Regions from separate parts of the Burkholderia cenocepacia genome, predicted to be linked through region 2. Evidence: predicted binding sites of a transcription regulator. Region 2 holds the regulator's gene; each other region holds the start of a gene.
What was found. Region 2 encodes FliA, which starts transcription of late flagellar genes. Its sites were predicted from a motif close to CTAAAGTTTNNNNNNNNNNNGCCGNTA; they were not measured.

Region 1 (9,811 bases), 380 kb from region 2:
CGACGCGCTGCGCGCGCAGGCGAAGCAGTCGCCGCAGGCCGGCGCGAAGGCGGTGGCCGGCCAGTTCGACGCGATGTTCACGCAGATGATGCTCAAGAGCATGCGCGACGCGTCGCCCGACGGCGGGCTGTTCGATTCGCATACGTCGAAGATGTACACGTCGATGCTCGACCAGCAGCTCGCGCAGCAGATGTCGACGCGCGGGATCGGCGTCGCCGACGCGCTGATGAAGCAGTTGCTGCGCAATGCGGGCGCCGGCGCGGGCAGCGATACGGCAGCGGATGTGGGCGCGGGCGGCATGGGTGCCGGCGGCCTCGGCACGGCCGGCAACGAAGGCAGCCTCGCCGCGATGAACGCGATGGCGAAGGCCTATGCGAACGCGGCGAACAACGGCGGGCTCGCCGGCGCGCGCGGCTATTCGGCCGGCAGCGCGCTGACGCCGCCGGTCAAGGGCGCGAGCGGCGTGCAGGACGCGGACGCGTTCGTCGACCGGCTCGCGGCCCCCGCGCAGGCGGCCAGCGCGACGACCGGCATCCCGGCGCGCTTCATCGTCGGCCAGGCCGCGCTCGAGTCGGGCTGGGGCAAGCGCGAGATCCGCGCGGCGGACGGCTCGACCAGCTACAACGTGTTCGGCATCAAGGCGAACAAGGGCTGGACCGGCCGCACCGTGTCGGCGCTGACCACCGAATACGTGAACGGCACGCCGCGCCGCGTGGTCGCGAAGTTCCGCGCGTACGACTCGTACGAGCACGCGATGACCGATTACGCGAACCTGCTGAAGAACAACCCGCGCTACGCGGGCGTGCTGAGCGCGAGCCGCAGCGTCGAGGGCTTCGCGCACGGCATGCAGAAGGCCGGTTACGCAACCGACCCGAATTACGCGAAGAAGCTGATCTCGATCATGCAGCAGATCGGCTGACGGGCCCGCCCGTCATCGGTTCGTCCCCCTTTCGGACCGCGCCCGGCACCTTGCCGCGCGCGGTTTCAACGTTTGCGCGAAATAAATCGCCGTTTCGATCTAAACTTTCGGTCAGCACTGCCGCTAAGTGTGAGAGACCTGCGACCGGGCCCCCGTTCTGGCCCGGTTTTATTGCGCACCGGTTGCCCCGGGCGCCCATGACAAGAAAGACCGGCTAGCCATGAATATCGAAACGTCGACGGACCCCAGCCTGGATGCAGGCCACTCCGGGCCCGACTATGCCCGCCGCAATCCGCTGGAAATCGGCGTGCAGTTGCGCAACCTGGTGAATCGCGGCGATTTCCTGACCGTGCAGTACCCGGGCGGCCAGCTCGTCACGCGTCTGCTCGAGGTCGACGTCGGCGCGCGGACGTTCACGTTCGACTGGGGCGCGCTGTCCGAGCAGAACGCCGGCATCCTCGGCGCGTCGCACTGCACGTTCGCGGCCTCGCCGGAGGGCGTGCGCGTCGAATTCACCACGGGCACGCCGCGCGAGACGCGCTACGAGGGGCTGCCCGCGTTCGTCGCCGATTTCCCCGACGTGCTGGTCTGCATCCAGCGCCGCGAATATTTCCGCGTGGACGCGCCGATCGTCGATCCGTTCCTGTGCCGCGGCAAGCTGCCGGACGGCGAAAGCTTCCTGTTCGAGGTGCACAACCTGTCGCTCGGCGGCGTGGGGCTGCGCACGGCCGACGAGCGTGTCGAGGCGCTCGAGGTCGGCACGCTGTTGCCGGACGTCGAGCTCGAGCTGACCGGCCACGGCAAGCTGTCGCTCGACCTGCAACTGGTGTCGCAACGTTCGACGCAGATGCCGAACGGGTCGCGCCGCTACCAGCTCGGCTTCCGCTACATGTCGCTGCCGGGCAGCGCGGAGAACACGCTGCAGCGGCTGATCACCCAACTCGAAATGAAGCGCCGCTCGCTCGCGCGGGCCTGACGCGCACCCGGCGCGGGCCCCGTCCGGGCCGCCCGCGCAGCGCCGCCGGCGTTCCTCGCCGGCCGCTTCGAACGGCGACGCACACCCGTGCGCCGCGCGTGCATTTTTTCCTCAATTTTTTCGATCCGCGGCCGTTATACCGGGAGTCACGCAACCCGGCGGCCGCAGCGCGGCCGGCTCATCAGGATCGCGCATGTCCAACTCACTCATGAACCTCGGTGTCAGCGGCCTGAATGCCGCGCTCTGGGGCCTCACGACGACCGGCCAGAACATCAGCAACGCCGCGACGCCCGGCTATTCGGTCGAACGCCCCGTCTATGCCGAGGCAAGCGGGCAGTACACCAGCAGCGGCTACATGCCGCAGGGCGTGAACACCGTCACCGTGCAGCGGCAGTACAGCCAGTACCTGAGCGACCAGCTGAACGGCGCGCAGACGCAGGGCGGCGCGCTGTCGACGTGGTACTCGCTCGTCACGCAGCTGAACAACTACATCGGCAGCCCGACGGCCGGCATCTCGACCGCGATCACGAGCTACTTCACCGGGATGCAGAACGTCGCGAACAGCGCGTCCGACTCGTCGGTGCGGCAGACCGCGATGAGCAATGCGCAGACGCTCGCGAACCAGATCACGGCGGCCGGCCAGCAGTACGACGCGCTGCGCCAGAGCGTGAACACGCAGCTCACCAGCACCGTCACGCAGATCAACGCGTACACCGCGCAGATCGCGCAACTGAACCAGCAGATCGCGGCGGCGAGCAGCCAGGGCCAGCCGCCGAACCAGCTGATGGACCAGCGCGACCTCGCGGTGTCGAACCTGTCGAATCTCGCGGGCGTGCAGGTGGTGCGCAACAGCGACGGCTACAGCGTGTTCATGTCGGGCGGCACGCCGCTCGTCGTCGCGGACAAGAGCTACCAGCTCGCGACCGTCACGTCGCCGTCCGATCCGAGCGAGCTGACCGTCGTGTCGCAGGGCATCGCCGGCGCGACCCCGCAGGGGCCGAACCAGTTCCTGTCCGACGCGTCGCTGTCGGGCGGCACGCTGGGCGGCCTGCTCGCGTTCCGCAGCCAGACGCTCGACCCGGCCGAAGCGCAGCTCGGCGCGATCGCGACCAGCTTCGCCGCGCAGGTCAACGCGCAGAACGCGCTCGGCATCGACCTGTCGGGCAAGGTCGGCGGCAACCTGTTTTCGACCGGCACGCCGATCACCTACGCGAACCAGGGCAATACCGGCAATGCGGCGCTGTCCGTGTCGTTCGCGAACGCGGCGCAGCCGACCACCAGCGACTACACGCTCGCGTACGACGGCACGAACTACACGCTGACCGATCGTGCGACCGGCACGGTGGTCGGTACGTCGACGTCGATGCCGGCCTCGATCGGCGGGCTGAACTTCTCGTTCTCGTCCGGCTCGATGAGCGCCGGCGACAAGTTCACCGTGCAGCCGACGCGCGGCGCGCTGAACGGCTTCGGCCTCACGACGTCGAACGGCTCCGCGATCGCGGCGGCCGCGCCGTACGTGCCGTCGGCCACGACGACCAACACCGGCAACGGCACGATCGGCGGGCTGTCGGTCACGAGCGCGACGGCCGCGGCCAACCCGCACAACTACACGATCACGATGGGCGGCACGGCGGCTGCGCCGACCTACACGGTCACCGACAACACGGCCGTGCCGCCGACGACCAGCGCCGCGCAGCCGTACCAGTCCGGCTCGCCGATCACGCTGACGGCGGGCGTCACGGTGACGGTGTCGGGCACGCCGGCGGTGGGCGACACGTTCAAGGTCGCGCCGAACACGGGCGGCACGAACGACGGCAGCAACGCGCTCGCGCTGTCGAAGCTCGTCAACGCGAAATCGTTCGGCAACGGCTCGGCCACGCTGACGGGCGCGTACGCGAACTACGTGAACGGCATCGGCAACACGGCGAGCCAGCTGAAGTCGTCGAGCGCCGCGCAGACCGCGCTGGTCGGCCAGATCACGCAGGCGCAGCAGTCGGTGTCGGGCGTGAACCAGAACGAGGAAGCGGCCAACCTGATGCAGTACCAGCAGCTCTACCAGGCGAACGCGAAGGTGATCCAGACCGCGTCGACGCTGTTCCAGACCGTGCTCGGCCTGTTCAACTGATTTCGGGGATCGAAGCGATGCGGATTTCCACTGCGCAGTTCTACCAGATGAACGTCGCCCAGATGAGCGACCAGCAGGCGCAGCTCTCGCAGCTGTACCAGCAGATCTCGAGCGGCGTGAGCCTCGCGACGCCGGCCGACAACCCGCTCGGCGCGGCGCAGGCCGTGCAGCTGTCGATGACGTCGGCGACGCTGTCGCAGTACGCGTCGAACCAGAACGCCGCGCTGTCGTCGCTGCAGAAGGAAGACCAGACGCTCATCAGCGTCAACAACCTGCTCAACAGCATTCACACGGTCGTGATCCAGGCCGGCGACGGTTCGCTGTCGGACAGCGATCGCTCGGCACTGTCGACGCAGCTGCAGGGTTATCGCGACCAGTTGCTGACGCTCGCGAATTCGACGGACGGCTCGGGCAACTACCTGTTCGCGGGCTTCCAGTCGGCCACCGCGCCGTTCTCGAACGCGCCGGGCGGCGGCGTGACCTACAGCGGCGACACCGGCTCGCGCCAGGTGCAGATCGCCGACACGCGCTCGATCGCGCAGGGCGACAACGGCGCGAACGTGTTCCTGTCGGTGCCGATGCTCGGCAGCCAGCCGGTGCCGCTCGCCGGCGCGGCCAACACCGGCACGGGCACGATCGGCGGCGTGACGATCACGAGCCCGTCGGCCGCGTCCAACGCGCACCAGTTCACGATCGCGTTCGGCGGCACGGCCGCCGCGCCGACCTACACGGTGACCGACAACACCGTCGTGCCGCCGACCACGACGACCGCGCAACCGTATTCGGACGGCGCCGGGATCGCGCTCGGCAACGGCCTGTCGGTGCCCGTGTCGGGCAAGCCGGCGCCGGGCGACACGTTCACGGTCACGCCCGCGCCGCAGGCCGGCACCGACGTGTTCGCGGCGCTCGACACGATGATCGCCGCGCTGAAGGTGCCGATCAGCAGCAACACGAGCGCCGCGACCGCGCTCGCGAACGCGATGACCACCGGCACGACCAAGCTGAACAACATGATGACGAACGTCCTCACGGTGCAGGCGTCGGTCGGCGGCCGCGAGCAGGAAATCAAGGCGATGCAGGCCGTGAACCAGACCAACACGCTGCAGGTCAGCAGCAACCTGGCCGACCTGACGAGCACCAACATGGTCGCGACGATCAGCCAGTTCCTGCAGATGCAGAACGCGCTGACGGGGTCGCAGAAGGCTTACGCGCAGTTGCAGAACCTTTCGCTGTTCCAGTACATCAATCCGTGATGCACGACGCGCCGGCGGCGAGGTGAGCGCACGCTTACTTCGCTGTCGGCGCCCGCCGCCGCCCGTGCATCGCGTGCGGACGGGCTTCACCGGGCCGCGCGGTCGCGCACCGGTTCTCTCATGCGGGCTGCCGCGTCCTCGTTTGGCCGGCCGCGCATACCGGCTCGCTTGCCAGCCCCCATTCCGCTCCGTAAACTCGCGCCAGATTCCAGACCGGCGCATCCCTGGCAGCCGGCGACCGACGACCGACAGGAGCGCTTTCCCCATGTCCGATTCCTACTTCCCGCGCTGGCGGGTCCAGCCGACCGGCGCGGCCTCGCGCGTCGTCGGCCCCGACGAGCGCCTCGCGTGGCCGCAGATGATCGCGATGGGCGTGCAGCACGTCGTCGCGATGTTCGGTTCGACCGTGCTCGCGCCGCTGCTGATGGGCTTCGACCCGAACCTGTGCATTTTCATGTCGGGTATCGGCACGCTGCTGTTCTTCGTGCTGGTCGGCGGCCGCGTGCCGAGCTACCTCGGCTCCAGCTTCGCGTTCATCGGCCTGGTGATCGCTGTGACGGGCTATGGCGGCAGCGGCCCGAACCCGAACATTCCGGTCGCGCTCGGCGGGATCGTCGCGTGCGGCGTCGTGTACGTCGCGCTCGGCGCGCTGGTGCAGGCGATCGGCACGCGCTGGATCGAGACGCTGATGCCGCCCGTCGTGACCGGCGCGGTGGTCGCGGTGATCGGGCTGAACCTCGCGCCGATCGCGGTCAAGGGCGTGTCGGGCTCGACCTTCGAATCGGTGATGGCGCTCGTCACGGTGCTGTGCGTCGGCGGCGTCGCGGTGTTCGCGCGCGGGATGATGCAGCGCCTCTTGATCCTCGTCGGGCTCGTGATCGCGTACGTGATCTACGCGATCGCGACCAACGGGATGGGCCTCGGCAAGCCGATCGATTTCGCGATCGTCGCGCAGGCCGCGTGGTTCGGCGTGCCGAGCTTCCGCGCGCCGGTGTTCGATCCGCACGCGATGCTGATGCTCGCGCCGATCGCGGTGATCCTGGTCGCGGAGAACCTCGGCCACATCAAGGCCGTCAGCGCGATGACGGGCAGCAACCTCGACCGCTACGTCGGTCGCGCGTTCATCGGCGACGGGCTCGCGACGATCGTCTCGGGCAGCGTCGGCGGCACGGGCGTGACCACCTACGCGGAGAACATCGGCGTGATGGCCGTCACGCGGATCTATTCGACGCTGGTGTTTGCGGTCGCTGCGCTGATCGCGATCGGGCTGGGCTTCTCGCCGAAGTTCGGCGCGGTGATCCAGACGATTCCGGGCCCGGTGCTCGGCGGCGTGTCGATCGTGGTGTTCGGGCTGATCGCGGTGACGGGCGCGCGGATCTGGGTCGTCAACAAGGTCGACTTCTCCGACAACCGCAACCTGATCGTCGCGGCCGTCACGCTGGTGCTCGGCGCCGGCGACTTCTCGCTGAAGATCGGCGGCTTCGGGCTCGGTGGGATCGGCACCGCGACGTTCGGCGCGATCATCCTGTACGCGATCCTGCGCAAGGAGAAGGAACCGGGGCCGGTGGTCTGATTCGGGAGCGGGCGGTGCAATGCCGCCTGCGGGCGCGCCTTCATGCGCCGGTATTCGACTGCCCCTGCAGCCACGCGCAGAACTGCGCGACGAGCGGATCGTCGCCCGGCGCGCCCGGCGCGATCCACCAGTAGCTGCGCGTCGCGATGCGCGGCCCGTCGAGCGGCATCACCAGGCGCCCGCTCGCGAGCTCGTCGTCGATCAGCGGCAGCGGGCCGAGCGCGACGCCGAGCCCGTCGACGGCCGCCTGCAGCGCCAGGTAGAAGTGATCGAACGACTGCCGCTTGCGCCCCTTCATCGTCACGCCGGCCGCCGCGAACCAGTCGCGCCAGCCTTCCGGCCGCGTATCCGAATGCAGCAGCACGTGCCGCGCGAGATCGTCCGCGCGCGTGATCGGCGCCCGCTTGAGCAGCGCCGGGCTGCACACCGGAATCACGCTTTCGTCGAGGAAGTGACCGCTCGTGCAGTTCGGCCAGTGGCCGGGGCCGCGGCGGATCGCGACGTCGAAGCCGTTCAGCGTGTCGAGCGGCGCGTTCGACGTCGACAGCTTCAGCTCGACGTTCGGCACGTCGCGCTGGAACCGCGACAGCCGCGGCAGCAGCCATTTCATCGCGAAGGTCGGCAGCGCGTTGATGCGCAGCACGCGCGCCGCGCCGGTGTTGCGCAACTGCTCGGTGGCGTGCGCGATGCTGTCGAAGGCCGCGCGCACGGTGTCCAGGTAGCGGCGGCCTTCGTCGGTGAGCTTCACGCGCTTGCCGTAGCGGTGAAACACCGGCTTGCCGAGCCACGCCTCGAACCCGGCGATCTGCCGGCTGATGGCACCGTGAGTCACATGCAGCTCGTCGCCGGCGGCGCTGAAGCTTTCATGTCGTGCCGCGGCTTCAAAGGCCCGAAGCGCGGAAAAGGGTGGGAGATCGCGTGCCATGCTTGTGATTCTAGATCACAAGGGCGCGCCGATAAAATCGTTTTGCCGGAATCCTGAACGGCGGTAACCTCGGTTCACCGTTTGATGAGGAGCCCCATGCAATCCGCTTTTCAGCCTGACTCGCCGCCCGCCTCCCCGCCGCCTGGCGCGTCCCCTCGCAGCGTCGGTCTCGCCGAGCTGTTCACCGGTTTCCTGTCGCTCGGCCTGATGTCGTTCGGCGGCGCGTTGCCGTTCGCGCGGCGCACGATCGTCGACGAGCGCAAATGGCTCTCCGCCGACGAATTCACCGATCTGCTCGGCCTGTGCCAGTTCCTGCCGGGCGGCAACGTGATCAACCTGTCGGTCGCCGTCGGCATGCGCTTTCGCGGCGTCGCCGGTGCGTTCGCCGGCATTCTCGGGTTGATCGCCGGCCCGACGCTGGTCGTCGTCGCGCTCGGCGTGCTGTACGCGAAGACGCAGAACGATCCGCGCGTGCAGCACCTGTTCGCGGGGCTTGCCGCGGCGGCGGCCGGCCTGCTCGTCGCGATGGCCGTAAAGGTCGCGAAGCCGCTGCTTCGGGCGCCGCGCACGGCGGCGGCGATCGCGGCGCTCGCGTTCGTCGCGATCGCGGTGCTGCGCATGCCGCTGTTGACCACGATGCTCGTGCTGACGCCCGTCAGCATCTGGCTCGCGTCGCGCCGTCGCGATGGGAGCACGCCGCGGCCGGCGCCGGCCGCCGCGCATCGCGCGCACGGTACGTCCGACACGCAACAGGACGGCCGGCCATGAGCGACACGCTGATCGCCATCGCGACGATCTTCAGTCAGTTGTCGCTGCTCGCGTTCGGCGGCGGCAACACGATCCTGCCGGAGATGCAGCGGCAGGTCGTCGACGTGCACCACTGGATGAGCGCGCACGAGTTCACCGCGCTGTTCGCGCTGGCCCAGGCGGCGCCGGGGCCGAACATGATGATCGTGTCGCTGGTCGGCTGGCACGTGGCCGGCTGGGCCGGGCTGCTGGTCGCGTCGCTCGCGAAGTTCGGGCCGTCGTCGATCGTCACCGTGCTCGCGCTGCATGCGTGGGAGCGCTTTCGCGACCGGCCGTGGCGCCGCTACGTGCAGCAGGGAATGATGCCGGTGACGGCCGGGCTCGTCGCGGCAAGCGCGGTGCTGATTTCCGAGGCGTCGAACCGCACCGCGATCCAGTGGGGCATCACGGCCGCGTGCGCGGTGCTGGCGTGGCGCACGCGCATCCATCCGCTGTGGCTGCTCGCGGGCGGCGCGCTGATCGGGCTCACGGGCATCGGGCAGTGAGCTGCGCACAACCGCTCTCCCGTGCGCGATACTGGCGCGACTTTTCACGGGAGGATCGATGGATCTCGACGGCGCCAGCCGCAATCTCACTGTCGCCGCGTTGCTGACGCTGTCCGGCGGCTATCTCGACGCGTACACGTACGTCGGCCACGGCCACGTGTTCGCGAACACGATGACCGGCAACGTCGCGCTGCTCGGCATCAACCTGTCGGCCGGCGAATGGGCCGCGGCGCTGCATCACGTACCGCCGCTCGGCGGCTTCGTGCTCGCGGTGTTCGTCGCGCACCTGCTCGGTCTCGCCGCGGGGCGCGGCTGGATGCGGCATACGGCGTTCGTGAGCCTGATCGTCGAAATCGCGTTTCTCGGCGTCGCCGCGAGCGGTCTCGTCGGCGCGTCGAGCGCATGGCTGATTCCGGGCATCTCGTTCGTCGCGACGCTGCAGACGCTGTCGTTCACCCATCTCGAGGAACTGTCGTACACGTCGGTGATGACGACCGGCAACCTGCGGCGTGCCGCGCAGAAGCTGTTCGTCGGGCTGATCCCGCGCTACGACGCGGGGGCGCTGCACGACTCGGCGCTGCTCGCGACGATCAGTTTCTGTTTCCTGGCCGGCGCGGTGGTCGGCGGCCTCGTGACCCGGCTCGTGCCGGGCATCGCGCTGTGGGGCGCCGTGCTGCTGCTCGTCGGCGCGTTCGCGGAGATCGTGCGGCGGGCGTGGCGTCGCGCCGGGAACGGCGGTGCGGACGGC
Region 2 (9,811 bases):
TGTCGATCGGTACGATCGGTGAGCGCCGCCGCGCCGTGCGCCCGCAACGGGCGCGCGGCGCGGCGGCAGCGCATCAGTACATCAGTAGCGGTAGTGGTTCGGCTTGAACGGGCCGTCCTTCTGCACGCCGATGTACGAAGCCTGCTCGTCCGACAGCACCGACAGGTTCGCGCCGATGCGCGCCAGGTGCAGGCGCGCGACCTTTTCATCGAGATGCTTCGGCAGCACGTACACCTTGTTCTCGTACTGCTCGCCGCGCGTGAACAGTTCGATCTGCGCGAGCGTCTGGTTCGCGAACGAGTTCGACATCACGAACGACGGGTGGCCGGTCGCGCAGCCGAGGTTCACGAGGCGGCCTTCGGCCAGCAGGATCACGCGCTTGCCGTCCGGGAAGATGATGTGGTCGACCTGCGGCTTGATGTTTTCCCACTGGTACTGGCGCGTCGACGCAACGTCGATTTCCGAGTCGAAGTGACCGATGTTGCAGACGATCGCGTTGTGGCGCATCGCCTTCATGTGATCGTGGTTGATCACGTGGTAGTTGCCGGTCGCCGTCACGAAGATGTCGGCCTTGTCGGCCGCGTATTCCATCGTCACGACGCGGTAGCCTTCCATCGCCGCCTGCAGCGCGCAGATCGGATCGATTTCGGTGACCCACACGGTCGCGCCCAGGCCGCGCAGCGACTGCGCGCAGCCCTTGCCCACGTCGCCGTAGCCCGCGACGACCGCGACCTTGCCCGCGATCATCACGTCGGTCGCGCGCTTGATGCCGTCGACGAGCGATTCACGGCAGCCGTACAGGTTGTCGAACTTCGACTTCGTGACCGAATCGTTCACGTTGAACGCCGGGAACGGCAGGCGGCCGTCCTTTTCCATCTGGTACAGGCGGTGCACGCCGGTCGTGGTCTCTTCGGTCACGCCCTTGATGTGCGCGAGGCGCTTCGAGTACCAGTTCGCGTCGACGTCGAGGTGCGCCGCGATCGACTTGTACAGCGCGACTTCTTCCTCGTTGGTCGGCTTCGCGATCACCGAACGGTCCTTCTCGGCCTTCGAGCCGAGGATCAGCAGCAGCGTTGCGTCGCCGCCGTCGTCCAGGATCATGTTCGCGAATTCGCCGTTCGGCCATTCGAAGATGCGGTGCGAGAACTCCCAGTACTCGTCGAGCGATTCGCCCTTGAACGCGAACACCGGCGTGCCGGCTTCGACGATCGCGGCGGCCGCGTGATCCTGGGTCGAGAAGATGTTGCACGATGCCCAGCGAACGTCCGCGCCGAGCGCCTTCAGCGTCTCGATCAGCACGCCCGTCTGGATCGTCATGTGCAGCGAACCGGCGATGCGCGCGCCCTTCAGCGGCTGCTGTGCCTTGTATTCGTCGCGGATCTGCACGAGGCCCGGCATTTCGGTCTCGGCGATGTTGAGTTCCTTGCGGCCCCAGCCGGCCAGCGCCATGTCGGCGACGACGTAATCGTGGGAAGCCTTGGAATCGATAATGGCGTTCATCACGCCCTCCTTTCTAAAAAGTTTCTAGATTGGTGACGTGAGCGCCGTTCAGGAAGCGGGGCCGGCGCGAAAAAATCGCCGCACGGCTGCTTGGTGAAGCTCTCCGAGCCTGGCGGACACGGATGGTCCGTCGCAACGCTCCTCGGAAAACGGAGGGGATTGTAGCAAATCGGCGCGCGAAATGCGCAAGGACGACGCGTAGGCGCGCGACGCGCGCGGCGCCGGCGCGCGCGGCCGTCGGCAAAGGGTCGGGACTTCTTCGGGTCAGGACTCCGCGCCGACCCACGCCTGCTCGCGCAGCCGCGCGCGCAGGCGTGCGACGGCCTGACTGTGCAGCTGGCACACGCGCGATTCGCTCACTTCGAGCACCGCGCCGATCTCGCGCAGATTCAGACCCCGTTCGTAGTACAGCGACATCAGCAGCTTCTCGCGCTCCGGCAGCCGCTCGATCGCCTCGACGAGCGCCTCGCGCAGGTGGTCGTCGAGCAGCGCCGACAACGGATCGGCGTGATCGACGCGATAGCGGTCGAGGAACGGCTCGTCATCGGCCGCGCGGTCGAAATCCTCGTAATAGATGAGCTGGCTGCCGTGCAGGTCCTGCAGCATCCCCTGGTATTCGTCGAGCGGCATGTTCAGGTGCTGCGCGATCTCGGTCTCGCTCGCCGAGCGGCCGAGGTGCTGCTCGACCTGGTGCACCGCGTGCTCGACCTCGCGCGACGTCTTGCGCAGGCTGCGCGGCAGCCAGTCGTTGCTGCGCAGCTCGTCGAGCATCGCGCCGCGGATGCGCTGCGTCGCGTAGGTCTCGAACTGCGCGCCCTGGTCTTCCTTGTAGCGGCCGGCCGCGTCCATCAGGCCGATCATGCCGGCCTGGATCAGGTCGTCGAGATCGACGCTCGCCGGCATCTTCGCGACGAGCTGCAGCCCGAGGCGGCGCACGAGCGGCGCGTATTGCGCGAGCACGTCGGCCTGGGACATCTTTCCTTGAGCGTTGTACATCGTGGCTCTCTCCTTCGGGTGGCGCTCACGCGGCGTGTGCCGCGCCCGCCTCATACGACGGCTTGCCGCCGGCGTGGACTGCGCGGCCCGCACCCGAACGCGGGCGCATCGGCCAGTACAACAGGTCGGCGGCAATCTGCCGGTAATCGCGCGCGGCGGGCGACGACGGGAACGCGTCGACCACCGCATGCATCAGTTCGCGGGCGTGCTCGACGAGCGGATCGGCGCTCACGCAGCCCGCATCGGCGATCGATACGGTCAGGTAGCGGCTCGCGACGCCCGCGAGGTTGTCGAAGGCCGTCTTCGCGTCCGCGTGGCTGCCGACCTGATTGGTCAGCACGCGGAACTGCGCGAACGCGTGCGCGAAATGCAGCCGCTTCATGCACGCGTACGCCTCGGTGATCGCCTGCGCGGCGACCCGCGTGACGACCAGCACGTCGTGCGCTTCGCGCGCGAGCGCCGAGAACGACCCGTCGGCGCCGAGCTGCGCGTCGACGAGGACGATGTCGGCCGGGCCGTCGATGAAGTCGCTCAGTTGCGCGTCGCTGTAGCCGGCGCGCGCGAGCCGCGCGGCGCCGCACAGGCCGAAGCCGGCCGCCACCCGCGTGCGTTCGCCGTCGCGCAGCCACGCGCCGGCGAGCGTCGCGCTGGCCGAATGCACGTCGGCGCGCTCGTCGACGACGAGCACGTCCTTGCCGAGCGACGCGAGCGCCGCCGCGAGATTCACCACGGTGGACGTGCAGCCGACGCCCGCCGGCCCACCCGTCACCGCGACGATGCGCGACGCGCGCCCGGCGAGCAGGCGCCGCAGCCCTTCGGCCTGATCGATGATCCGTTTATCCAAATCGCACCTCGTGCAGCTCGGCGGTGGAACGTGCGGTCAGTGCGGAAAGCAGCGTCGGCATGTCCTCGTCTTGCGGCACGAAGGGCGAGCCGTCGCGCGGCACACAGAACGCGCTCTTCAGCAGGAATTTGGTCGACGCGACGTACAGGTTCTCCGGCACCTTCTGGCCGGTCGACACGTAGTGGACCGGCAGCTTGTAGCGGATCACCGTGTCGAGCACGCCGCCGAGGTGGGTCGCCTCGTCGAGCTTCGTGAGGATGCAGCCGGCCAGGTCAGGATGCTCGCCCGCGCTGCGGTATGCCTGCACGACTTCGTTCAGCGTGTCGCCGTGGCTCGTCGCGTTGAGCAGCAGCAGGCGCTGCACCGGCGCGTTCGCGCCGTGCAGCATCGCGATCTGGTCGGACACCGCGCGGTCGCGCTGGCTCATGCCGATCGTGTCGATCAGCACGATGTGCTTGTTGCGCAGCTCGGACAGCGCGAGCGCGAGATCGCCCGCATCCTTCACCGCATGCACCGGCACGCCGAGGATCTTGCCGAAGATGCGCAGTTGCTCGTGGCCGCCGATCCGGTAGCTGTCGGTGGTCAGCAGCGCGACCTTGCTCGCGCCGAAGCGCATCACGCAGCGCGCGGCCAGCTTCGCGGTGGTGGTCGTCTTGCCGACGCCCGTCGGCCCCATCAGCGCGAACACGCCGCCGCGCTCCATCAGCGCGTCCTCGCTGTCGAGCACCGGCAGGTTCGACGCGAGCACCGACTGCGCCCATTCGGCGGCCTGCTCGAAGGTCTGCGCGTCGTCGCCGGACGGCAGGTTGTCGACCAGCATCCGCACCAGTTGCGCGGAGAAGCCGGCCGCGAACAGATGCTTCGTCAGCGCGCCGTGAACGGCGCTGCGACGCTGGCGGTCGTGCCACATCAGGCTGTCGAACTGCTCTTGCATCATCCCGCGCAGCTCGCCCAGCTCCTGCATCACGGTGTCGTTGACGATCCGCTCGATGCGCGACTTCACCGCGTCGGCCACCGCGGCGGCCGCGTCGGACGACAGGCGCGTGCGTTCGGCCGTCTTGGCGGCGTACGCGGCGCCCGTGTCGGGGGCGCGCCGCGCGGCGGCCGGCGCGCCGGCGGGCGGCATCCGGCGTTCTGCGTCGCGCACGATGTCGCGTGCCCAGTCGGGCGGCGTCGCGCTGGCTGCGGGCTGCGGCGCACTCGCCTGCGGCTCGGCAGGCGCCTGCGCTCGGGCGATCAGCGCGTCGCGCTGCTGCGTGAGGCGCTTCGCGTGCTCGACCAGCCACGGTGCGGGTTCGGAAGTGGCGGCCGGCGATCCGGCGGCCGGTGCTGCGATCGACGGCGCTGCCGCCGCGGGCGCATCGGCCTCGATCGACGAACGATGCGCATCCGCCTCTTGCGCGTCGGCGCTCGCGCCGAACACGGACGAGAACACGTCCGGCAGCCCGCCTTCGCCCGCCGCATACGGATTGACGGCCGGGCGCGGTGCGATGCCGGGGCGCGACACGATGCCCGGCACGGCGGCGGCCGGCACGGATTCCGGCACGCGCGACGGGGCGAGGCGCGGACGCGCGGCCGGCGGCGCCACCGCGGCGAGATCCGAATCGGCGAGTGCAACGATTTCGACACTGCCGTCATCGAGCGTGCGGTTCGACAGCACGACCGCGTCGGCGCCGAGCGCCTCGCGCACGAGACGAAGTGCGTCGCGGCTCGTTGCGCCGGTGAATTTGCGAATGTTCAAGCGGAACCCCCGATGACGTTAACGACTTTGATCGTGCGTGTGTCCGGCACTTCGGCATACGACAGCACTTTCAATTGCGGCAGGCTGCGGCGCAGGAAGCGCGCGAGCATCGCGCGCAGCGCGTGCTGCACCAGCAGCACCGGCGGCAGCCCGAGATTCTGTTGACGCAGCATCGCTTGCTGCGTGCCGGTCAGAAGGTTGTGCGCGAGGCCGGGCTCGAGGCCCGGGTTCGCGCCGGTGGCGAGTGCCTGCGACAGCACGCGCTCCAGGTTCGCGTCGAGGCCCATCACCTGCATTTCGCCGTTGCCCGGATACCACTGCTGCGTGATCGCGCGGCCGAGCGAGAGCCGCACCGCGGCCGTGATCTCGAACGCGTCGCCGCGGCCCGCATGCTCGGACACGGCCTCGAGGATCGTGCGCATGTCGCGGATCGGCACGCCTTCCTCGAGCAGGTTCTGCAGCACTTTCTGCAGCGTGGTGAGCGAGATCGTCTTCGGCACGAGGTCCTCGACGAGCGACGGCGCGTCCTTGCCGGTGCGCTCGACGAGCGCCTGCACTTCCTGGCGGCCGAGCAGCTCGGCCGCGTGCTGGACGACGAGATGGTTCAGGTGCGTCGCGACCACCGTGCTCGCGTCGACCACCGTGTAGCCGTACACCTGCGCCTGCTCGCGCAGCGCGACGTCGATCCACACGGCCGGCAGCCCGAACGCGGGGTCCTGCGTGACGGCGCCCGGCAGCGCGGCCGTCACCTGGCCCGGGTTGATCGCGAGCCACTGGCCCGGGAACACTTCGCCCGCGCCGATCTCGACGCCCTTCAGCGCGATCCGGTACGCGTTCGGCCGCAGTTCGAGGTTGTCGCGGATATGGATCACCGGCGGCAGGAAGCCGATTTCCTGCGCGAATTTCTTGCGGATGCTCTTGATGCGCTTGAGCAGCTCGCCGTCGCTGTTCTTGTCGACCAGCGGGATCAGCCGGTAGCCGACTTCGAGGCCGAGCGGGTCGATCAGCTGCACGTCGTCCCAGGTCGCTTCGTGGCTGTCGGCCGGCAGCACCGCGGGCGGTGCGATGTCGGTCACGTCGCCGGCCGCCTTGCGCGCCGCCGCACGCTTGGTCTGGGTGCGCGCCAGCCAGATCGCGCCGCCGCCGAGCGCGAGGAACGCGAAGTGCGGCATCCCCGGGATCAGCCCCATCAGCACGATGATCGCGCCGGTGATGTTCAGCACGCGCGGGTTCGTGAACAGCTGGCCGGTGATCTGCGTACCGATGTCCTCGTCGGTCGCGACGCGCGACACGATCACGCCGGCCGCGGTCGAGATCACGAGCGACGGGATCTGCGCGACGAGGCCGTCGCCGATCGTCAGCAGCGTGTAGTTGGTGCCGGCCGCGGCGAAGCTCATGTCGTGCTGCACCATCCCGACGATCAGCCCGCCGATCACGTTGATCGCCATGATGATCAGGCCGGCGATCGCGTCGCCGCGCACGAACTTCGACGCGCCGTCCATCGACCCGTAGAACTCGGCTTCCTGCGACACGGCGAGGCGGCGCTTGCGGGCCTGTTCCTCGTTGATGAGGCCGGCGTTCAGATCGGCGTCGATCGCCATCTGCTTGCCGGGCATCGCGTCGAGCGTGAAGCGCGCGGACACTTCGGCGATCCGCCCCGCCCCCTTCGTGATCACCATGAAGTTGATGATCATCAGGATCACGAACACGACGATGCCGACCGCGAAGTTGCCGCCCACGAGGAAGTGGCCGAACGCCTCGATCACCTGCCCGGCCGCGTCGGGCCCGGTGTGGCCTTCGAGCAGCACGACGCGGGTCGACGCGACGTTCAGCGACAGGCGCAGGAGCGTCGAGAACAGCAGCACGCTCGGGAACGCCGCGAAATCGAGCGGCTTCATCGTGTACATGCTGACGAGCAGCACCATCACGGACAGCGCGATGTTGAACGTGAACAGCAGATCCAGCAGCATCGGCGGCAGCGGCAGGATCATCATCCCCAGGATCATGCAGATGAGGATCGGGCCCGCGAGCGCGCGCAGGTTCGTGCCTGCCAGCACGTTCGGGCGCTTCGCGAACAGGCCGGTGGTCGGGGTGCTCATGCTGCGTTCCCTTGCTTGCCGAGGGTGTCTTCGGCTTCTTCACGCTCGTCGTCGGCGGCGACCGACGTGCCCTTGTCGAGTTCGGCCGGCACGTCGAGATCGACCGGCATCGCCGGGAACGCGCCGCCTTCCGAACGGAAGCGCTTGAGCTGGTAGACCCACGCGAGCACTTCCGCGACCGCCGAGTACAGCGAACCGGGGATCTCGCGCTCGAGTTCGACGTTGTGATATAGCGCACGCGCGAGCGGCGGCGCTTCGAGCAGCGGCACGTTGTGCTCGGCCGCGAGCTCGCGGATGCGCGCGGCGACGAGGTTCACGCCCTTCGCGACGACCTTCGGCGCACGCATCTCGCCATCCGTGTATTGCAGCGCGACCGCGAAGTGCGTCGGGTTCGTGACGACCACGTCGGCCTTCGGCACGGCCGCCATCATCCGGCGGCGGGCGATCGCGCGCTGCTGCTGGCGAATCCGCCCCTTCACGTGCGGATCGCCTTCGTTCTCGCGATGCTCGCGCTTCACTTCTTCCTTCGTCATGCGCAGCTTCTTGTTGTACTGCCAGAGTTGGTAAGGCACGTCGAGCCCGGCGACGACCAGCATCCCGGCGACCGTCGTGCCGCAGCACACGGCGACCAGATGCAGCGCATCGGGCAGCGCGACGCCGAGCGGCTGGGTCGCGAGGCCGAGCAGTTCGTCCTTGCTGCGCCAGATCGCGATGCCGCCGATCCCGCCGACGACCAGCGTCTTCGCGATCGACATCCCGAGCTGGATCGGCCCCTGGATCGAGAAGATCCGGCCGAGGCCCGAGATCGGGTTCAGGCGGTCGAACTTCAGCTCGAACGTCTTTTGCGAAATCAGCCAGCCGCCGAGCGCCATCGGCGCGAGCAGCGCGGCGACGCCGGTCAGCGCAAGAAGCGGCAGCAACGCGGCGAAGCCTTCGAGGCTCGCGCTGCCGGCCGCCGACAGCATCCGGCGGGTGTCGAACGCGGTCGCGCGATCGAACGTGAACGCGCCGCGCAGCATCGCCTGCAGATGCCCACCCGACGGGCCCGCGAGCAGCCATGCGCCGTAGAACCCCGCCGCGAGCAGTGCGAACGAAGCCAGTTCGCGCGAACGCGCGACCTGCCCCTCCTCGCGCGCCTTCTCGCGGCGCCTGGGAGTGGCGGCTTCGGTCTTGTCGAGATCGCTCTCGTCTGCCACGGGGCCTCCAGTCGGGTACGGCGGAATGCCGCTTTCCAGTGACACCGATTATTCATGGAGGCGTCAAATGCCGATCGGTCGAGCAAAGCCGGGAAAGGGGGTATTTCGGAGAATCGGGCGAGCCGCCGCGAACGCGGCCGGAGCGGGGGCGGAACGCCGCGCGGCGCGGCGGGAAAACGGGCCGGCCGGCGCGTCGGCGAAGCGGCGGCCGCCAGCGGAACGGCGTCGGCGCGATGCGGGGGAACGGTGCACCAACGGCCGGGAAAGGCGGGAAATCGGCCCCGACGCAACGATGTCGTGCGTCGGGACGAAACGGCCGGCTGACGGCCTTGGGCGGCCCGACCGACCGAAGCGGCCTCGGGCCTGTTCACGCCGACAACGGGCTTGCGCTGGCCCTAGCCGGCCGCCGCCCGCTGCAGCGCGCCGAGATCGAGCTTCTTCATCGTCATCACCTGCGCCATCACGCGCTCGGCGCGGGCCGGGTCGCCGGTCATCAGCTCGGCCATCTGCACGGGCACGACCTGCCACGACACGCCGAAGCGGTCGCGCAGCCAGCCGCATTGCTGCGCGCGCTCGTCGCCGCCTTCGGACAGGCGCGCCCAGTAATGGTCGATCTCGGCCTGGTCGCGGCAGTTGACGACGAACGACACGGCCGGCGTCATCTGGAACACGGGACCGCCGTTCAGCGCGACGAACGCCTGCCCGTCGAGCTCGAACGCCACCGTCATCACCGCGCCCTCGGCGTTGCCGGACGCGTGCGCGCCGGCCTTGCCGTAGCGCGCGACGTGCACGATGCGCGCGTTGTCGAACACCGATACGTAGAAACCGGCCGCCGCCTCGGCGTCGCGGTCGAACCACAGGAACGGCGTGATGCGCTGGATACGCGGGTTCATGGCGCTGTCTCCTCGATGTCGTGCCGGCACCGGTGCCGGTGCCGGTCTTACATCGTAGACGCTATGCCGGCGCGTGACAGCGCGCCGGTCCGTAGCCTCGCGCCCGCCGAGAGCGAAAAAAAGGGGGCGATCGCTCGCCCCTCGTTCCCGGCCGCGTGCCGCGTCAGAACGCGACGAACGGCTGCGGGCCGCCGCTCGCGGTCTTGTCCATCCCGAAGTAGATCGTCTTGCCGTAGAAGTGCGGCATGCCGATGTCGAGCCAGCTGGACGAGCCGAACGGGCCCGCGATGTCGTTGAACGCGAACGTGGACGAGTTCGAGAACAGCGCATCGGCGTTGGCGACCGGCATCGACACGGTACCCGACGCGCCGTTCTGGCCGCTCAGCGTGGCCGAATAGGTGGTCGTCGCCGATGGGCAGTAGAACTCCGTATTCCTCGAACAGACCGTCTGCGCCGAATCGTTGAAGAAATACGCGTTGGAGCCGGTATCGAAGAACGCGGTCACGCTGCGCCCCTGGAACGTCGCGCTGACGTCGCCGGTC
Region 3 (9,811 bases), 370 kb from region 2:
CGAGCACGTAGGTACGCGTCGTCGTCGGGTCGATGTTGCTGCCGTCGCCGAAATTCATCGGCACCGCGCGATACGTCGCGAGCTGCGCGCGAAAGCCGGTCGTCGACGCATTCGCGAGGTTGTTCGCGACGATCGCCTGCTGGTCGAGCGACTGCGACGCGCCCGTCATCGCCGTATAGATCAGTCGGTCCATGGCTGCCGGTTATCCGCGCTTACAGGTTGATGAGCGTCTGGTCGACGGTCTGCTGCGTCTTGATCGTCTGCGCGTTCGCCTGGTAGTTGCGCTGCGCGGTGATCAGGTTGACGAGCTGCGACGTCAGGTCGACGTTCGAGTTCTCGAGCGCGCTGCCCTGCAGCGTGCCGTGGTTCGTGCTGCCCGGCGCCGACACCTGCGGCACGCCCGACGCGGCCGATTCCGCGTACTGGTTGCCGCCGAGGTTCACCAGCCCGTTCGGGTTGTTGAAGTTCGCGAGCGCGATCTGGCCGAGCACGGCGGTCTGGCCGTTCGAGTAGTTGCCGGTCAGCTTGCCGTCGGTGCCGATCGAATAGGTGGTGAGCGTGCCGCTCGCGTAGCCGTCCTGCGCGAGGTTGTTCACGCCGTCCTTGCCGCCGTACTGCGTCGTGCCGGTCAGGTCGAGCGTGAGATTCTGCGGCGTCGCCGAGCCGTCGGTGTTCGGCACGGTGAACTGGAACTGGCCGAGCGACGCGGTCGGCGTGGCCGGCGTGCCGGTCGTCGTGCTCTTGATCGCGCCCGACGTATCGAACGTGATCGTGCCGAGATCGCTCGTCGCGCCGCCCTGCACGCCCGCGTACGCTTCCCACGTGCCGGCCGACGACTTCACGAAGTACATGTTGACCGCCTGCGAACCGCCGAGCGAGTCGTACACCTGGATCGACGTCGAGTAGTTGTACGTCGTGGTGTCGGTCGCGTTGAACGGCGTCTTGGTCGGCACCGTGTCCTGCGAGTTCAGGTTGAACTGGCCGGTGATCTTGGTCGTCGCGGTCGGCGCGATGTTGGTGGTCGGCGCCTGCAGCGGCACGGTCTGCGCGGTGTTGATCACGCCGTTCTTGTCGGCCATGTAACCCATCAGGTTCATGCCCTGCGCGTTGACGATGTAGCCGTTCTTGTCGCGCTGGAACGTGCCGTCGCGCGAGTACGTCGTCACGCCGTTGTTCGACATCTGGAAGAAGCCGTTGCCGTTGATCGCGACGTCGAGCGACGAGTTCGTCGTGTTGATCGTGCCCTGGCCGAACTGCTGCTGTACCGAGTTCAGCGTCGTGCCGATGCCGATCTGCGTGTTGACCGACGTCGCGACCGAGTTCGCGTACATGTCGGCGAACTGCGCGGTGCTCGACTTGAAGCCGACCGTGTTCGCGTTCGCGATGTTGTTGCCGATCACGTCGAGCGCGTTCGATGCGCCCGAGAGGCCGCTCAGACCCTGTTGATAACCCATTTCGTTCTCCGTTACGGGAAAGCTCGATCAGTTGGTGGTGGTGTCGCCGGACGAGGACGACTTCGTGTTCGGGAAGATCGACGCAACCTGGGTGAGCCCCACCGTCGTGCCGTTCGACAGCACGAGCCCCGCGGTGCCGTCCGCCTGCTTGACCACGCTCTGCACCTGCGCGGCCGCGAGCGTCGTGGCCGCCTGCGGCGTGCCGGCGCTGTTGGTGTACGACGCGCTGACCGTATACGTGCCGTCCGGCAGCGCGTTGCCGGCCGCGTCGGTCGGGGTCCAGTTGAACGGCACGGTGCCGGCCGACTGCGCGCCCGCGTTGATCGTGTTCACGACGGCGCCCGCCGAGTTCTTCACGGTGATCGTCAGGTTCGACACCGAGCTCGCGAGCGACACGCCGAACGGCGACGCCGCGCCGCTCTTCACCGCGACCGAGTTGCCCGGCGCGAGCACGTTCGTGCCGATCAGCAGCGCGGCCTGCGTCTGCTGGCCGGCCGCGAGCTGCGTCGACAGCGACGTGAGCGACGTGTTCAGTTGCGCGATGCCGCTCACCGTGTTGATCTGCGCGAGCTGCGACGTCATCTGCGAGCTGTCGACCGGGCTGGTCGGGTCCTGGTTCTGCAGCTGCGTGACGAGCAGCTTCAGGAACGTCGCCTGCAGGTCGCTCGCCGACGTGCCGTTGGTCGACGACACGTTGTTGGTGTTCATCGTGTCGGTCGGCAGCGTCGACACGCTGGTGCCGTTGCTGCCGATCGTCGTGTTGGAGGAAGTCATCCTGTTGGCCTTCTGTCGGAACTGTCGGTGTCGGGTCGGTCAGGTCGGCGGCGCGCGGCTTACGAGCCGATCGTCAGCGTCTTGAGCATCAGCGTCTTCGCGGTGTTCAGCGTCTCGACGTTGGCCTGGTACGAGCGCGATGCCGAGATCATGTTCACCATCTCCTGCACCGGATCGACGTTCGGCATCTGCACGTAGCCGTTCGCGTCGGCGGCCGGGTTCGCCGGGTCGTAGGTCGATTTCATCGGCGACGGGTCGTCCATCACCTTGGTCACGCGCACGCCGCCCACGCCCTGGCCGGACGCGGTGCGCGCGCCGCCCATCGGGTCGGTCGCGAACACGACCTGCTTGGCCTTGTACGGCTTGCCGTCGGGACCGGTCGCGCTGTCGGCGTTCGCGAGATTCGACGCGGTGACGTTCAGGCGCTGCGATTGCGCGGACAGCGCCGAACCGGCGACGCCGAAGATGTTCATCAACGAAGGCATGAGGGCTCCTTGTGTTCGAGTCCGGATTCGGAAGCGGCGCTTACGAGTTCGTTACGAGTTCGTCGTGATCGCGGCGATCATCGCCTTGATCTGCTGGGTCATCACGGTCATCCCGGTTTCGTAGTGCAGCGCGTTGTTCGCGAACTGCACGCGCTCGACGTCGAGATCGACCGTGTTGCCGTCGAGCGACGGCTGCAGCGGCATCCGGTATTGCGCGCGGCCGTAGTCGTCCGCCGGGCCGCCGGTCGGGATCAGCTTCGCGGTGCCGGCCATGTGGCCCGGCGCCGTCGACACCATCGACATGCCGCTCGTCACGCCGGCCGGCTGCGTCATCGGCAGTTGCGCGGCGTTGTTCGGCGCCAGGCCGCCGCTCGTCTGCTTCAGCGAGCGCGCGAGCGTCGACGCGAAATCGACGTCGCGGGCCTGGTAGCCGGGCGTGTCGGCGTTCGCGATGTTCGACGACAGCAGTTCCTGCCGGTAGGCGCGCACGTCGAGCGCCTGTCGGCCGAACGCGAATTCCGCATCGAGTTTGTCCAGCATGTGTGCGTCTCTCCGTATGAAGCGCTGCACGCCCCTCGCGCCGGATGGCGACCCGAGAGGCTTTTTTCCATGACAGCGATGGTAGGCGCGGGACGCAACCGGCAATCGGACGAATAACGCGGCAAAGGCCCCCTCTATTCATCGTTTGCGCGACGCCCCGGCTCCCTAGAATGCGAAGCGGATCAACGGATCGAGGACACGGCGATGACGGGCGACGCACTTCGCGACAGGAACGGGCGGCTCACGCACGTCCGGCGCGCGTTCGCGCTCGCCGCGGCGCTGTGGATCGCCGCGCCTGCCGCCCATGCGGACGACGGGATGATCGTGATTCCGGGGCGCGGCGAGACGGCCGAAACCGCGCTCGCGCACGCCAATGCGGCGAGCGGCGGGCAGTTCGGCGGGAATGCGGGCGTCGCTTCGGCTTCGGGCGCGCAACGCGCGGCCGGCGCAGCGAGCGCGGCGACCGGCAGCAACTACGCGGCGCAACCGGCCAGCCAGATGGTCGTGACGAGCGTTCCGCCGCCGGCCGCTGCGCCGGCTCCCGCAACGATCCCCGTCTACGCAGCCGCCCGCGCGAACGCCGGGTACGGCGCGACGCCGCGCGCGGCCGACCCGGCCGCGATCGCGATGGTCGTCGCCGGCACCGCCGAGCCTGCATCGAATCTCGCGCGGCCGGCGCCGCAAGCGGCCGCAGCCGCCCGCCTGGCGGCGGCTCGTGCCGCATCAGCCGCAACGGCGCCGCGCACGGCGGCCGCTTCGGCCCGCCCGGCTCCGGCTACCGTCGCGGCCCAGCCCACGGCCCAACCCGCGACGCCGCCCGGCCAGCAAGACCCCGAAACGATCCGGCGCGCGGCGCTCGCGTTCCTGCAGCAGCAGATCGCCGGCCTGCCCGGCAAGACCACCGCGACGGTCACGACCGCCTTTCCGCGCGGGCTCGCCGCGTGCACGACGCTCGAACCGTTCCTGCCGACCGGCGCGCGCCTGTGGGGCCGCACGACGGTCGGCGTGCGCTGCGCGGGCGAGCGGCCGTGGACCGTCTACCTGCAGGCGAAGGTCGCCGTGCAGGCCACCTATTACGTCGCCGCGCGCCAGATCGCGCCCGGCGAGCCGCTCTCCGCGGCCGACCTGGTCGCGCGCGACGGCGACCTGACGGTCATGCCGCTCGCGGTGATCACCGATCCGGCGCAGGCGATCGGCGCGACCGCGCTCGCGCGCATCTCGGCCGGGCTGCCGCTGCGGCAGGACATGCTGAAGAGCGCGGCGTCGGTGTCGGCCGGCCAGACGGTACGGGTCGTCGCGGCCGGCCCCGGCTTCACGATTTCGGCCGAAGGCAGCGTGCTCGCGAATGCGGCGCCGGGCCAGTCGGTGCGGGTGCGGATGGCGGCCGGGCAGATCGTCACAGCGATCGTCAAGGACGCCGGCACCGTGGAAATTCCGCTGTAGGGACGGATCTGCCGCAAGAATGTAAAGAATTGTTTATTCGGAGCATTTCGGGCTCGCGATGCTAAAGTTCGGGCCGACCCGGCCGTTATCTGGGTCAAACCGTACAGGAAACCAATCGTGAAGATCGATTCCACTCCGAAACCGAGCCCCCTCGCGCCGACCGGCAACGGCGCGGCCCGTGCGCCGTCCGGCACGGCCCAGTCGTCCGCGCAGGCAGCCGATGCAGGATCGAGCGGCGGCGACACGACCGTGAACCTGTCGGGTCTGTCCGGCCAGCTGCGTTCGGTAGCCGCGTCGGGCGACGCCGATATCGACACGGGCCTGGTCCAGTCGATCAAGGACGCACTGAACAACGGCACGCTGACGGTCGACGCGAACAAGATTGCCGACGGCGTATTGAACACCGCCCGCGAACTGCTGCAGCAGCAGCGCCCGCAGGGCAGCTAATCCCGGCCTCGTGGCCGGTTCACCCGGTTTGCCGGCGTGCGGCCATCCCGCGCACCGGCGTGACGAGCATGACGCGATGAGAGAAGAGCTGCTGGCCACGGTCAACGACGAACACGCGACGGTCGAAGCGTTCGCGTCCCTGCTCGTCTACGAGGAAAAGGCGCTGACGACGGCCGAGCCGCTCGAGATGCTGCCCGGGATCGTCGAGAAGAAAAGCGCACTGATCGACCGGCTCGCGCAGCTCGAACGCACGCGCGACACGCAGCTTTCCGCGCTCGGCTTTCCGGCCGGCAAGAAAGGCATGGACCAGGCGGCCGAGCGCGACGCGCGCCTCGCGAGCCGCTGGCAACTGCTGCAACAGGCCGCCGAACGCGCGCGCCAGGCCAACGCGAACAACGGGATGCTGATCCGGATCCGGATGGACTACAACGAGCGCGCGCTCGCGGTGCTGCGCTCGGCGCCCGCGCCGGCCGGCGTGTACGGCCCCGACGGACGCGTGTCGGCACTCACGCGCTGACCGGCTGACGGCGCGCCGCGCGGCCGACCGGCGGCCGCGTCGCTGCTTCCCTCCTTCGTTACAACAGCGGACACGCGGTGACCTGCGTGCCGCGTTCCACGCACAGCCGCTCGTAGTCGCGCAGGTACGCGCGCTCGGCGTCGTCCAGCAGATCCAGATCGATCAGGTCCCAGTCGTAGCCCACCGTCACGATGTTCTCGAACGTCACGGTGCCGGGCTGCGCGTCGTCCGCCCGCACGATCACGATGTTCTCGATCCGCACGCCGCCCTTGCCCGGCAGGTAGATGCCCGGCTCGACCGAAATCACCGCATTCGGCACCAGCCCGTACGTCGCGCCCGGCGCGAACCGCACGCCACCCTCGTGCACGTGAATCCCGACGCCGTGCCCGGTGCCGTGGCCGAAATCGTGGCCATGGTCGCGGCACACCTGCCGCACCAGCGCATCGACGTCGCCGCCCGTCGCGGTGGCCGGAAAACGCGTGACGAGCCCCTTGATGCAGGCCTTCAGCGCGACCGTGTAGATCTCGCGCTGCCACGGCTGCGCGACCGTGTCCGGCCGCGTGCGGCGCAGCACGACGCGCGTGCAGTCCGTCGCGAAGCCGGCTTCGTAGTACGCGCCGCTGTCGAGCAGCACGAGTTCGCCTTCGGTCAGCTCGACGTCGGCGCTCGCCGCCGTGTAATGCGCGAACGCGCTGTTCGCGCCGTTCGCCGCGATCGACGGAAACGACAGCGCGACCGCCGAACGTGCGCCGTACGCGTCGTTGATCCTGCGCGCAAGGTCGTACTCGGTGTGGCGTACGCCCGGCTCGCCGGTCTTCGCCCAGCGCATCGTCTCGGCGATCGCCGCGCAGCTGCGCGCGAACGCGTCGCGGAACTGGCCGAGCACCGCCGGCGTCTTGCTCGCCCGCATCGCCTCGACCGGGTTGAAATCGGCATGCCGCGCGTGCGGCCACACCCGCTTCACCGCGTCGACGAGCGCGCAGTTCACCGATTCGAAGCCGTAGCACACGTGCTCGACGGCGAACTGCGCGAGGAAGCGCTCGAGCGCCGCGACGTCGCGCCGGATCACCTGCAGCGCCGGATACGAATCGAGCGCGACCTCGCAGCGGTCGCAGCCTTCCGGGAGGAACAGCGCCACCCGCCCGCCGACCGCGAACAGGAAGCCGAGGTGCGACGACGCATTCGGGATGTGATAGCCGCGGCTGTTCAGCAGATACGCGAGATCGTCCGACGCGCAGGTGAAGAACGCGGTCTTGCCGTCGGCCGCGCCGGTATGCGCGGCGAGCCGGCGGTTCAGCGCGTCGAGGTTCTGCACGACGCTCAGGCCGGTCATCGCTGCCGGGATCTCGAAGATCGGCCGCTCGACGTTCCAGCCCGGCAGCGCGATCGCCCGGTCGATCTCGCGCTCGGCGAGGCTCGTCCAGTCGAGCGACGCGGCCTGCGTCTGCTCGAACAGCCGGTTGCGCTGCGCGACGCTGATCCGCCGCGCGTCGTAGCCGACCCGCGCGAGCCGGCTCGCGTGCGCGAGCAGCCAGTCGGCCATCGCCTGCCAGATCGTCACGTTCATGCCGAGCTTCTCGACGCGCACGCGCGCCGGATCGCACTGCTCGTCGGCCTGGAAGTGATAACGGCCGTCGACGAACAGCACGAACGGCGGCAGATCGAGCGCCTGCGCGGTCGCCGCGCTCAGGAAGATCCCGCAGCCGGCCGAGCCGTCGAAGCCGGACACCGCGTAGCGCGGGTTGTTGCCGCGCGGCAGGTACTCGGTCACGTATTCGTCCTGCGACGTGATCAGCACCGCGTCGAGTCGCGCGGCATCGAGCAGGCGCGACAGGCCGGCCTGCGTGTCGGCGACGGACGCGTCGTACGGGGGAAGGCCGGAGAAGCTGTATTTCAGTCGATCGATCATCGGATGCCCGTTATTCATTGTTGTCGGCGGCCGGCGGCGTGCCGCGGCATCGCGCGCCGGGCACGGCACGTCGTTGCGGCGCAGGTCACGCGCGGCACGACGCGCGGCCGGGCCGCGCCGCCGGCCGAGAGGCAGGCCTTCGGTAAAATTTTTGTCTCACTTAACTTTGTTTGATGCGCGACAGAATCTAGAGCACGTCGAAATCGAGGTCAAGCCAAGATTTTCGTAGGACTAAAATCGGCGTGCCGCCTGCGGATTCCGGCACAACGCCGATTCGCCCCGCGACGCTGCGCGGTACAATGCGCCGGCCTCGCCGCCCCGGGCGGCCGCACGGCCCCTTTGCCCGCGCCCCGACTCGTTGCCACGAAAGAGATTCATGGATTCAGACCTCATGCGTATCGGCCAGCGCATTCGCCGCCTGCGCCGGGAAGCGAAGAAGACGCTGCTGGAAGTGGCGACCGAAGCGAACCTGTCGGTCGGGTTCCTGTCGCAGGTCGAGCGCCATCTGACGGGCATCTCGCTGTCGTCGCTCGTCAACGTCGCGAAGGCGCTGGGCGTGCCGCTCGGCACGCTGATCGAGCAGCCGCGCCAGGCGCAGCCCGATTCGCACGAGGGCAGCCGCAAGCCGTACGCGCTCGACGCCGCGTCGCAGTGGTACGAGCGGCTGTCCACCACGTTCGACGGCAGCCAGATCAACGCACTGAAGGTGCAGATGATGGAGGGCTACCGGTCGGAATGGGTCGCGCACGGCGGCGACGAATTCGTGTACGTGCTGGCGGGCCGCATCTGCTACACGGTCGGCAAGAAGAATTACCCGCTGACGCCCGGCGACTCGCTGCACTTCGACGCGCGCAAGCGGCATCGCGTGGCCAATGTCGGCGACGGGCCGGCCGAGCTGATCACCGTCAGCACGCTGCCGCTGTTCGACGACAGTGGTGCGGAATTCGTATCCGCAACGACGGAAATCAGGCAGTCGAAGCCCGGCGAGCCGCGCGTGAGCCGGCGCGCGCCGGCGTCCAAGCGGGATGACCGCGACGCCGCCGCGCCACGGCCGTCCAGGGCCGGCGCAGCCGAAAAGAAGGGGGCGGCGAAGCCGCGCGCCGCCGCCGGCAAACGCGCGGCGGCCGCGACTCCGGCGCGCAAGAAGAAATCGTGACGGCTGGCCGGCGCAGGCCGCGCCTGTTCCGCGCCTGCTACTTGCCTGCTACTTGCCTGCTACTTGCCTGCTACTTGCCGACTACTCGCCGATCGCGAGCGCCTGCGCGACGGCCTGAACCCGCGCGCGATGCACGGCTTCCTTGATCTTCTCCGTATCGTTGCCGATGCCGCGCGCGATCGCGCCGGCATCGACACTGCGCGCCGCCGCGAGCGCGACGCGCAGCCGCTCGGCCTGCGGATACGGCTGCGCATCGAGCCCGAGCCGGCCGCGCGCATCCGATTCGCAGGCCTGCAGCAACTCGGCGAAGCGCGCCGGCTTGCGCAGCGCGTCGCTGCGCTCGAAGAGCCGCACCAGCGCGGCCGCGCCCATCTCCATCACGCGATGCAGGTTGCCGTGCTCGCGCGCGACCACCAGCGCGAGGTCGCGGCATTCGTTCGGCACGCGCAGCCGCTCGCACAACGGTTTGAGCAGCTCGACGCTGCGGCTTTCGTGGCCGACGTGGCGCGGCAGCACGTCCGCGGGCGTCGTCCCCTTGCCGAGATCGTGCGTGAGCGCCGCGAAGCGCACCGCCAGCGAATAGCCCTGCTTCGCCGCGTAGTCGACGACCATCATCACGTGCACGCCGGTATCGACTTCCGGGTGGTAATCGGCGCGCTGCGGTACGCCCCACAGCGCGTCGACCTCGGGCAGGATGCGCGCGAGCGCGCCGCAGTCGCGCAGCACGGCGAACATCCGCGACGGCTTCGCTTCCATCAACCCGCGCGCGATTTCCTGCCATACGCGTTCGGGCACGAGCGCGTCGACCTCGCCCGCATCGACCATCCGTCGCATCAGCGCGAGCGTTTCGTCCGCCACCGTGAAATCCGCGAACCGCGCGGCAAAGCGCGCGGTGCGCAGGATTCGCACCGGGTCCTCGACGAATGCGTCGCTCACGTGCCGGAACACGCGCGCACGCAGGTCGGCCTGCCCGTCGAACGGATCGATCACCGGGCCGACCAGCGCGCCTTCCGGGCTCACCTCGCGCGCCATCGCGTTGATCGTCAGGTCGCGCCGCGCGAGATCCTCGTCGAGCGTCACGTCCGG

Region 1: the regulator FliA is predicted to act here: its motif matches at 2,006-2,032, upstream of flgK (flagellar hook-associated protein FlgK).
Region 3: the regulator FliA is predicted to act here: its motif matches at 4,758-4,784, upstream of flgM (flagellar biosynthesis anti-sigma factor FlgM).

What each region holds. Positions count from the first base shown of each region.
Region 1 is NZ_CP060039.1:352,393-362,203, reverse strand. It holds gene flgJ (flagellar assembly peptidoglycan hydrolase FlgJ) at 1-919, shown strand, start outside; gene SY91_RS01670 (flagellar brake protein) at 1,140-1,895, shown strand; gene flgK (flagellar hook-associated protein FlgK) at 2,089-4,020, shown strand; gene flgL (flagellar hook-associated protein FlgL) at 4,038-5,273, shown strand; gene SY91_RS01655 (solute carrier family 23 protein) at 5,539-6,846, shown strand; gene SY91_RS01650 (transcriptional regulator GcvA) at 6,887-7,771, opposite strand; gene SY91_RS01645 (chromate transporter) at 7,868-8,539, shown strand; gene SY91_RS01640 (chromate transporter) at 8,536-9,063, shown strand; gene SY91_RS01635 (YoaK family protein) at 9,122-9,811, shown strand, end outside.
Region 2 is NZ_CP060039.1:734,334-744,144, reverse strand. It holds gene ahcY (adenosylhomocysteinase) at 82-1,500, opposite strand; S-adenosyl-L-homocysteine riboswitch at 1,533-1,650, opposite strand; gene SY91_RS03440 (RNA polymerase sigma factor FliA) at 1,765-2,496, opposite strand; gene SY91_RS03435 (flagellar biosynthesis protein FlhG) at 2,522-3,340, opposite strand; gene flhF (flagellar biosynthesis protein FlhF) at 3,333-5,081, opposite strand; gene flhA (flagellar biosynthesis protein FlhA) at 5,078-7,180, opposite strand; gene flhB (flagellar biosynthesis protein FlhB) at 7,177-8,376, opposite strand; gene SY91_RS03415 (VOC family protein) at 8,772-9,269, opposite strand; gene SY91_RS03410 (DUF3443 family protein) at 9,433-9,811, opposite strand, start outside.
Region 3 is NZ_CP060039.1:365,558-375,368, forward strand. It holds gene flgF (flagellar basal-body rod protein FlgF) at 1-193, opposite strand, end outside; gene flgE (flagellar hook protein FlgE) at 213-1,454, opposite strand; gene flgD (flagellar hook assembly protein FlgD) at 1,482-2,228, opposite strand; gene flgC (flagellar basal body rod protein FlgC) at 2,288-2,713, opposite strand; gene flgB (flagellar basal body rod protein FlgB) at 2,765-3,253, opposite strand; gene flgA (flagellar basal body P-ring formation chaperone FlgA) at 3,458-4,696, shown strand; gene flgM (flagellar biosynthesis anti-sigma factor FlgM) at 4,814-5,143, shown strand; gene SY91_RS01730 (flagella synthesis protein FlgN) at 5,220-5,660, shown strand; gene SY91_RS01735 (M24 family metallopeptidase) at 5,719-7,569, opposite strand; gene SY91_RS01740 (helix-turn-helix domain-containing protein) at 7,946-8,725, shown strand; gene SY91_RS01745 (multifunctional CCA addition/repair protein) at 8,807-9,811, opposite strand, start outside.